2 regions of the Comamonas jiangduensis genome follow, and region 2 is predicted to be linked to the other one. Evidence: predicted binding sites of a transcription regulator. Region 2 holds the regulator's gene; the other holds the start of a gene.

Region 1 (4,428 bases), on a different contig from region 2:
CTTGGTTTCCAGCGCCCGGTTCAGGCCGAGTGCCAGCAAGGTGCATATAGCCCCTGAGAGCAAGTACCCGCCAACTGCCATGGGTCCAAAGCGCGAAGACAGATACAACGCAACCAAAGGAGCGAAAGCCGCGCCGAGCAACCAAGCGACATCGGCGGAATAGGCCGCGCCAACAAAGCGGTATTTGCGTGAAAAGTTGGCAGTGACCGTCCCCGAAGATTGCCCGTACGACAAGCCTAGCAGCGTGAAGCCGACCAGGATGAACACGTTTTGCCCTGCGGTGCCACCATGTAGCAGCATGGGGGTGGCAAAGCTGAAGAGGCCGATGAGCACCGCCATGGCGCCCAAGGTATTGCGGCGGCCAAAACGGTCAGCCATCCAGCCTGAGAGCACGACGGCAGCGCAGGCAATCAACGCACCGAGCACCTGTACCCCCAAAATCTGCGTGACCGAGGCCTCGCCGTACAGCATCATCCAGGACAGGGGAAAGACCGTCACCAGGTGAAAGAGCGCAAAACTGGCCAGTGCCGCCAAGGCGCCCAGAAAGACATTGCGACCTTCGCCGCTGCGAACCATTTCAAACGGTGCGGAAGGCGTTAGTTCCATGGAGTGGAACTGCTGGGTATAGGCGTCATCGGCCACCAACCGCAGGCGGGCAAATAAGGCCACAACGTTGATGGCAAAAGCGACGCAGAACGGGTAGCGCCAGCCCCAACTGATGAATTCTTCGTGCGAGAGTTGGCTGTAGATAAAGCCAAAAACCCCTGCGGCGACGATAAAACCAATCGGAGCGCCGAGTTGACCAATCATGGCCCACCAGCCGCGTTTTTCTGTGGGAGCGTGCAGCGCCAGGAGTGAGGGCAAACCTTCCCAGGAGCCACCCACCGCCAGGCCTTGGGCGATACGCAGGCCCATCAGCCACCAGATGGCCTGCACGCCAATGCTGTCATAGCTGGGCAGCAGAGCAATGCCTACCGTCGCGCTGCCAAGCAGAAAAAGCGCAATCGTGAGTTTGGCGGCCATGCTCCAGCGGCGCTGTATTTCCATGCCAATGAAGGTGCCCACCGGGCGGGCGATGAAAGCCAGTGCGAAAACTGAAAAGGCTGCCAGCATTCCTTCCAGCGGGGACAAGAACGGGAAGTACACATAAGGAAACACCAGCACGCAGGCAATCCCGAAGACGAAAAAGTCAAAGTACTCAGAGGCTCGTCCGATGATGACGCCGGCGGCAATTTCTCCTGGGGTGATGTCTTCGCTGTGGTTCGCCGCAGCAAGCTGCCGGTCCATGGATGCCGCATCCATAGGATGGGGGGTGTGTGCAAAGCTAGTCATAGATGCATCGCTCCTGGGGAAACAATGCACCACTTGTACGCCGCTTGATGCAGGTCAACAAGCGAGTTTTATCCGGCGCCTCTGTAGGAGAAGGGTTTGTTGCTACGGCAAAGCGACCCTAAAGGCGCAAAGACCCCGGCCAAAGCGGGGTGTTGGGTGTGGCTGGATTGCCCCAAGTTGGGGGTGGTCTTGACATTTATCAAGAGCTTTTTCTTATTTCAGTATGTCCTGAAAAATCAAGGATTTAGACATTCTTTGACGGAGGTCTATTGACAGCTCGGGGTGCTGGTTTCCTACGTAAAGACATCACACGGCACTGCGTTGACCAGCGTCAAGAAGCAAGAAGATGGTGGACCGGAGTAAATTCAGCAGGTTTTGTAATCCGCGTTTACACCTAACAACGCGCGTTTTTCGCGTTCAAAGCATGCCTAAATCCACGGAAACTCGCGGGCCAGTCTGGCTCGCTGCCGCGGCACTGCTTGCCACCCTTACCGGTTGCAGCAAGGCCGTCGTGCTTAATCCCGCTGGGGATGTTGCTGCTCAGTCCGGCGACTTGGTGGTGACTGCCACCTTGCTGATGCTGATCATCATCGTCCCTGTGATCCTGCTGACTTTGCTGTTCGCCTGGAAGTATCGCCAGACGAATGCCGAGGCCGAGTACGACCCTGAGTGGCACCACTCGACCGCCTTGGAGCTGGTCATTTGGAGTGTGCCCCTGATCATCATCATTGCGCTGGGCGCACTGACGTGGATCAGCACGCACAAGCTGGATCCTTATCGTCCGCTGGACCGTATTTCTGCGAGCAAGCCGTTGGACCCCAACGTCAAGCCGCTGGAAGTGCAAGTCGTGGCACTGGACTGGAAGTGGATGTTCATTTACCCCGAGCAAGGAATTGCTACGGTCAATGAACTGGCTGCGCCTGTGGATCGTCCGATCCGCTTCAAGCTGACCGCCTCGCACACCATGAGTGCGTTCTACGTGCCCGATCTGGCCGGCATGATCTATGCCATGCCCGGCATGCAGACCGAGCTGAATGCCGTGATCAACCAAGAAGGCGTCTTCAAGGGTTTGAACTCGCACTACAGCGGTGCAGGCTTCTCGGGCATGACTTTCAAGTTCCATGGCCTGAGCAACGAAGGCTTTGACGCTTGGGTGCAAAAGGCCAAGGATGAAGGCCAGGAGCTCAACCGTGTGTCTTACCTGGATCTGGTCAAGCCCAGCGAGCGCCACCCCGTCACCCGTTTCTCTTCCGTGCAAGAAGGTCTGTACGACCGCGTGCTGAACATGTGCGTGGAAGAAGGAAAGATGTGCATGCACCACATGATGGCCATCGACGCTGCAGGCGGCGCGGCTTACATGAAGAAGGTGGGCCTGAACCTGCCTGACGATGTGTGCTCGGTGGAAAACGCAGACCGCGTGGTGGCCCTCCTGGACCAGCGCGATTCCCAGGGTGCTGTGGCACAGCAATAAGCAAGGACGGCGGCCTTGAGGCGCTTCGGCGCGTCAGGCGGCCACTGAAAGAGACACAACTATGTCTGGACAAACAACGCTGCCCCACGATCCGCTGATTGGGCGGATCAGCTGGGACTCCATACCGATGGCGCATGAGCCCATCGTGCTGTGGACCTTTATTGCCGTGGTGCTCGGCGGCCTCGTAGTGATGGCCGCACTGACCAAGTTCAAGCTGTGGGGCCCCCTGTGGCATGACTGGATCTGCTCGATCGACCACAAGAAGATCGGCATCATGTACATCATTCTGGGTATCGTCATGTTGCTGCGCGGCTTTGCCGACGCGGTGATGATGCGTATCCAGCAGGCCATGGCCTTTGGTGACAACCTGGGCTACCTGCCTCCGCACCACTACGACCAGATCTTCACGGCCCACGGCGTGATCATGATTTTCTTTGTGGCCATGCCTTTGGTCACGGGTTTCATGAACTACCTGATCCCGCTGCAGATCGGCGCACGTGACGTGTCCTTCCCCTTCCTGAACAACTTCTCCTTCTGGATGACCGCCACCGGCGCCATCTTGGTGATGGTGTCGCTGTTCCTGGGTGAATTCTCGACCTCCGGCTGGTTGGCGCTGTCTAACTTGGGCAACCAAAATCCGGGAGTGGGTCTGGATTACTACATCTGGGCGCTGCAGTTGTCGGGTGTGGGTACGACGCTCTCGGGTATCAACCTGATCGTCACCATCATCAAGATGCGTGCCCCTGGCATGAATTTGATGAAGATGCCTGTGTTCGTGTGGACTTCGCTCTGTACCAACGCGCTGATCGTGGCTTCGTTCCCGATCTTGACCGCAGCCCTGGTGCTGATGTCGATGGACCGCTACTTCGGCACCAACTTCTTCACGAATGAGCTGGGCGGCAACCCCATGCTGTACGTGAACTTGATCTGGATCTGGGGCCACCCTGAGGTCTACATCCTGATCTTGCCTGTGTTCGGCATCTTCTCCGAAATTGTGGCCACCTACTCCAAGAAGCGCCTGTTCGGCTACACCTCCATGGTGTACGCGACCGTGTGTATCACGGTGCTGTCGTGGCTGGTGTGGTTGCACCACTTCTTCACGATGGGATCGGGTGCGGCGGTCAATACCTTCTTTGGTATCACCACGATGATCATCTCGATCCCTACGGGCGCGAAGATTTTCAACTGGCTGTTCACCATGTACAAGGGCCGCATCGAGTTCAAGCCTCCGATGCTGTGGACCATTGGTTTCATGTGCACCTTCGCCATCGGCGGTATGACGGGTGTGTTGCTGGCCGTGCCTCCTGCTGACTTTGTGTTGCACAACTCGCTGTTCCTGATTGCGCACTTCCACAACGTGATCATTGGTGGCGTGGTGTTTGGTTTGCTGGCTGGTATCAACTACTGGTTCCCCAAGGCATTTGGCTACAAGCTCAACGAGTTCTGGGGCAAGGTGTCCTTCTGGTGCTGGTTGGTGGGCTTCTGGGTTGCCTTCACGCCGCTGTACATCCTGGGTCTGATGGGCGTTACACGCCGTGCCAACCACTTTGATGACCAATCGCTGCAAATCTGGTTTGTGATCGCTGCCGTCGGTGTGGCCATCATTGCCTGCGGTATCGGTGCGT
Region 2 (4,428 bases):
TCCAAAGCAAAGAAAAAGTCATAGGGATCAGATGATCCGCGAGAACCTGGCTCTGTTGCGGTCTGCTTGCAAATAACGGTCAAAGACCAAGGCTACGCCGCGCACAAAGAACCAGCCCTTGGCAGTCACCGTGAGGCAGTCGTCCGTAATTTCTACCAAACCTTCGTCTTGCTGCGCAGCCAAAGCTTCGATTTCAGCAGCAAAGTACTGCTTGAAATCAATCAGCCAAGCGCTGTTGATAGATTCAAAAAACAGCTCGCCCTGGCACATGATCGTCATGATGACGGCACGGCGAATCGTATCGTCGCGGGTCAACGCGAGCCCACGGACAACAGGCAGCCGCCCTTGATCCAGAAGGTCGTAATACTCTTCCAGCGTCTTGGCATTTTGGCTGTAGGTTGCACCCACGCGACCAATCGCGGAAACGCCCAAGGCGATCAAATCGCAGTCTGGCTGCGTGCTATAGCCTTGGAAATTACGGTGCAAGCGACCTTGGCGTTTCGCAATCGCCAATGCGTCTTCCGGCAACGCAAAGTGATCCATTCCCACATAAACGTAGCCAGCTTCAATAAAGCTTTCTATGGCAGAAGACAACATACCCACCTTGTCGGGGGCTGATGGCAAGTCTGCTTGCAAGATACGGCGCTGTGGCTTGAAGCGCTCTGGCAAGTGCGCATAGGCATACAGCGCAATACGATCTGGGCGCAACTCTGTCACCTGTTTGAGCGTGCGAGCAAACGATTCGGGATTTTGCTTGGGCAAGCCGTAAATCAAATCCACATTCACCGACTGAAAGCCCAGTTCGCGCGAAGCAGCCACCAAATCAAACACCTGCTCCGCAGGCTGCTCACGGTGCACCGCTTTTTGCACTTCCGGATCAAAGTCTTGCACCCCAAAGCTCAAGCGGTTAAAGCCTATTTCTTTGAGCACTGCCAGGCGTTCACGCGTCACTGTGCGTGGATCAACTTCGATCGAGTACTCACCCGCCGCCTCAAACACAAACCGCTCACGCAGCATGCGCCACAGGTTACGCAGCTCATCGTCTGTCAAGAAAGTGGGCGTGCCGCCTCCCACGTGGAACTGGCTCACAACCTGCCCACGACCACAGTGCTGCAGATGCAAATCAATTTCGCGCTCCAAATAGCGCATGTATGTCACAGCACGTTCATGGTGCTTAGTGATGATCTTGTTGCACGCGCAGTAGTAACACAGGGAGTCACAAAATGGAATGTGCACATAGAGCGACATCGGCTGGTTTACAGCAGCTGCAACTTTGCGCTGCTTCAACGCCAAGATATAGTCACTATCACCAAACGCCTCCACAAACCTATCCGCAGTGGGATAAGAGGTGTAGCGCGGGCCTGGCACGTCATAACGACGCAAGAGTTCGGGGGTGACGACGGTCATGAATGAATCTTTTCCTTGATGACCATACTTTGCAACAATCGGCCACGTTTATCCTTGACGTGAATCAAGAGGTTGATGTACAAGGAATGTCACAATTTGAGCGACATCATTCCTTACTCCTTCGAGCTATCCCATAGTCTCTTATCTGATTTTTTAACTGCACAAGTCATCTTCTTACACAAGACTCTTGGGCTTTCGAGTACATGACTCCTCCAACCATCAAAGTTACCTGCTCCAACTGCAATTTGCGTGAACTCTGCATGCCCATGGGCCTGAATGAGCAACAGTTGCAGCGCATCGATGACATTGTGGCTACCCGCCGCAAAGTCAAACGCGGAGCAACACTGTTTCGCAACGGAGAAGCATTCACATCGCTGTACGCCATTCGCACGGGCTTTTTCAAAACCTGCGTGGCCACAGAGGATGGTCGCGACCAAGTGACTGGCTTCCAGATGGCTGGTGAAATCATTGGCCTGGACGGCATCGTCAATGACCACCACACCTGTGATGCCGTAGCACTGGAAGATGCCGAAGTCTGCGTCATGCCTTTTGACGGATTGGAAGAAATTTCGCGTGAAGTGACGGCCTTGCAAAGCCATGTGCACAAGGTCATGAGTCGCGAGATTGTGCGTGAACACAGCGTCATGCTACTGCTGGGCAGCATGCGTGCCGAAGAGCGCTTGGCTGCTTTTATTCTGAACTTGGTACAACGCCTGCATGCACGCGGTTTCTCCTCGTCTGAACTGGTGCTACGTATGACACGCGAAGAAATTGGCAGCTACCTGGGCCTGAAGCTTGAAACAGTCAGCCGCACCTTCTCCAAATTTGTGGAAGAAGGCATGGTTGAGGTGAAACAGCGCCACGTGCGCATTTTGGACACTGCTGCACTGCAGCGCTTGGTCAACAGCCAGCACGAGTGCAACAAGTAAGCGCTCTGGCTTTCCCATAAAAAAACCTCCCAAGCCTACGCTGGGAGGTTTTTTTATGGGCGGTTTTTTATGCCGCGACTGCCACAACACTATCTTCGTTACATGCTAGGCTGGGCGTTCACTTCTGAAGCAGAAATAGACAGCAAAACCGTCAAATATCCAGCAACCACAAAAACCACCCAAAAAGCAAAAAAGGCCAGGGTATAAATCGCCGTGCGAGATAGCTCAATCCCTTGCCCCAGCCACAACATATCGTGCGGGTCGAATGCGGCAAACACCAGCATTTCCATCACACCAGCTGCCAAAAAAGCGGGCCAAACAATCCACATTAAACGTCGTGTCCACATGTGCACTCCTTTGCGTGAATCATGTGGACATTGTGAGCACCATTCCCAACCAGGCTGCGTGGGACAAACGCTAAATAAAAATAATAGCTGCCAGCGCAATATTCACAATGACTTGTGCATTAAAAGCACTTGAAGTCAGCATATTTAAAGCGCAGGCAGCTACTTTTTTTAAAATAAACCGTTATTTAGGTGCCAGATTGGGCAAATCAGCATCGGGGGTTGTCACATGGTTACGCGCAGCACCCGCTGGCGCCAAGCTCTTTTCGATGTGGCGCAGTTCCTGGTTGATATTCAGGCCCTTTTGGTAGTAATCGTTGTCCACAACGGGATCCGCGCCATTCATGGCAATCATGGCCGTCGCAATACCTGCCACGACCACCACGGCAGGCCCTGCGAACACCAACCATACGTGGCCATATTTCCACCAAGGACCTGATGGCACTTCCAGCTTTTTTGCTACCTGAGACATAACCCACTCTCTTTCCATCAAACGCAGTGTGCAAGCACTCAGTCTTGCACACCAACAATGCTGCGTTCTTAGCGAGGCACTAAGAAAACTGATTTTTCAAGCACATGGCCTTTGCCACTTTGCGCCGTGATTTCAAACTCAATAGGATGTGAACCAGGTTCAGCAGTTCCATACGGAATTTGTACACGCACGGCGACACCGCGCGTTTGGGCGGAGTCCACGTCCACGGTAGTGCCTTCTGCCATCGCAATGCCCTCCAGCCCCTTCACAGCAACGCTATAAGTTTGGGCTTGCTCCGTAGCATTCATCACCTGCAAACGATAGACATTCTCCAGCTTGCCACCGGCCACAATCCGCGCCAACGATGCACGATCCCGAATCACATCAACCTTGAGGGGCTCTCGCACCGCCATACTAAAGACCATGGCCGACGTCAAACCTACCAAAATCATGGTGTAAATCAGCACGCGGGGACGCGCAATACGGCGCCAAATTTGCGCGCCGGTCCAGCCTTGGCTCACCGCGTTTTGTGTCGTCAAGCGTATCAACCCACGCGGATAGTGCATGTTGTCCATCACGTTGTTACATGCATCCACACACAAGCCACAACCGATGCATTCGTACTGCAAACCATCGCGAATGTCGATTCCAACCGGGCAGACCTGTACACACAACTTGCAGTCGATACAGTCGCCCAAGCCTTGGGCTTTGTAATCCAGGTCTTTTTTGCGAGGGCCACGGTTTTCACCACGCTTGGCGTCATAGCTGACGACCAATGTATCTTTGTCAAACATCGCGCTTTGGAAGCGCGCATAAGGGCACATGTACTTGCAAACCTGCTCACGCATGTAGCCCGCATTGCCATACGTCGCAAAACCGTAAAACAACACCCAGAAAATCTGCCAGCCGCCTTGGAGCGCCAGCAACTCTCCACCCAACTCGCGGATAGGCACAAAGTAGCCTACGAAGGTAAAGCCCGTCCACAGCGCCAAGGCAATCCACAAAAATTGTTTGAGGGTTTTGCGCCAGATTTTTTCCAGCGTCCAGCCACCTTGGTCCAAGCGAATACGCGCACTGCGGTCACCCTCGACCTTGTGCTCGATCCACATAAATATTTCGGTATATACCGTTTGTGGGCACGTAAAGCCGCACCACAAGCGCCCGGCCACCGCAGTAAATAAAAACAGCGACAGCGCACTGACAATCAGCAAGGCCGTCAGGTAAATGAAATCTTGCGGATACAGCACGTAGCCGAACAGATAAAAGCGTCGCGCAC

What was found. Region 2 encodes FNR, which switches genes on or off when oxygen is low (the NO sensors DNR and NnrR bind a similar motif). Its sites were predicted from a motif close to TTGATNNNNATCAA; they were not measured.
Region 1: a site for FNR is predicted at 1,522-1,535, ahead of cyoA (ubiquinol oxidase subunit II). Genes of this name have one in related genera too.

Annotation. Positions count from the first base shown of each region.
Region 1 covers NZ_JARXOV010000021.1:36,817-41,244, reverse strand. The annotation lists gene QEP12_RS15015 (MFS transporter) at 1-1,332, opposite strand, end outside; gene cyoA (ubiquinol oxidase subunit II) at 1,757-2,803, shown strand; gene cyoB (cytochrome o ubiquinol oxidase subunit I) at 2,931-4,428, shown strand, end outside.
Region 2 covers NZ_JARXOV010000002.1:140,359-144,786, reverse strand. The annotation lists gene QEP12_RS02150 (sulfite exporter TauE/SafE family protein) at 1-22, opposite strand, end outside; gene hemN (oxygen-independent coproporphyrinogen III oxidase) at 28-1,407, opposite strand; gene fnr (fumarate/nitrate reduction transcriptional regulator Fnr) at 1,611-2,336, shown strand; gene QEP12_RS02135 (hypothetical protein) at 2,435-2,626, opposite strand; gene QEP12_RS02130 (FixH family protein) at 2,865-3,152, opposite strand; gene ccoG (cytochrome c oxidase accessory protein CcoG) at 3,221-4,428, opposite strand, start outside.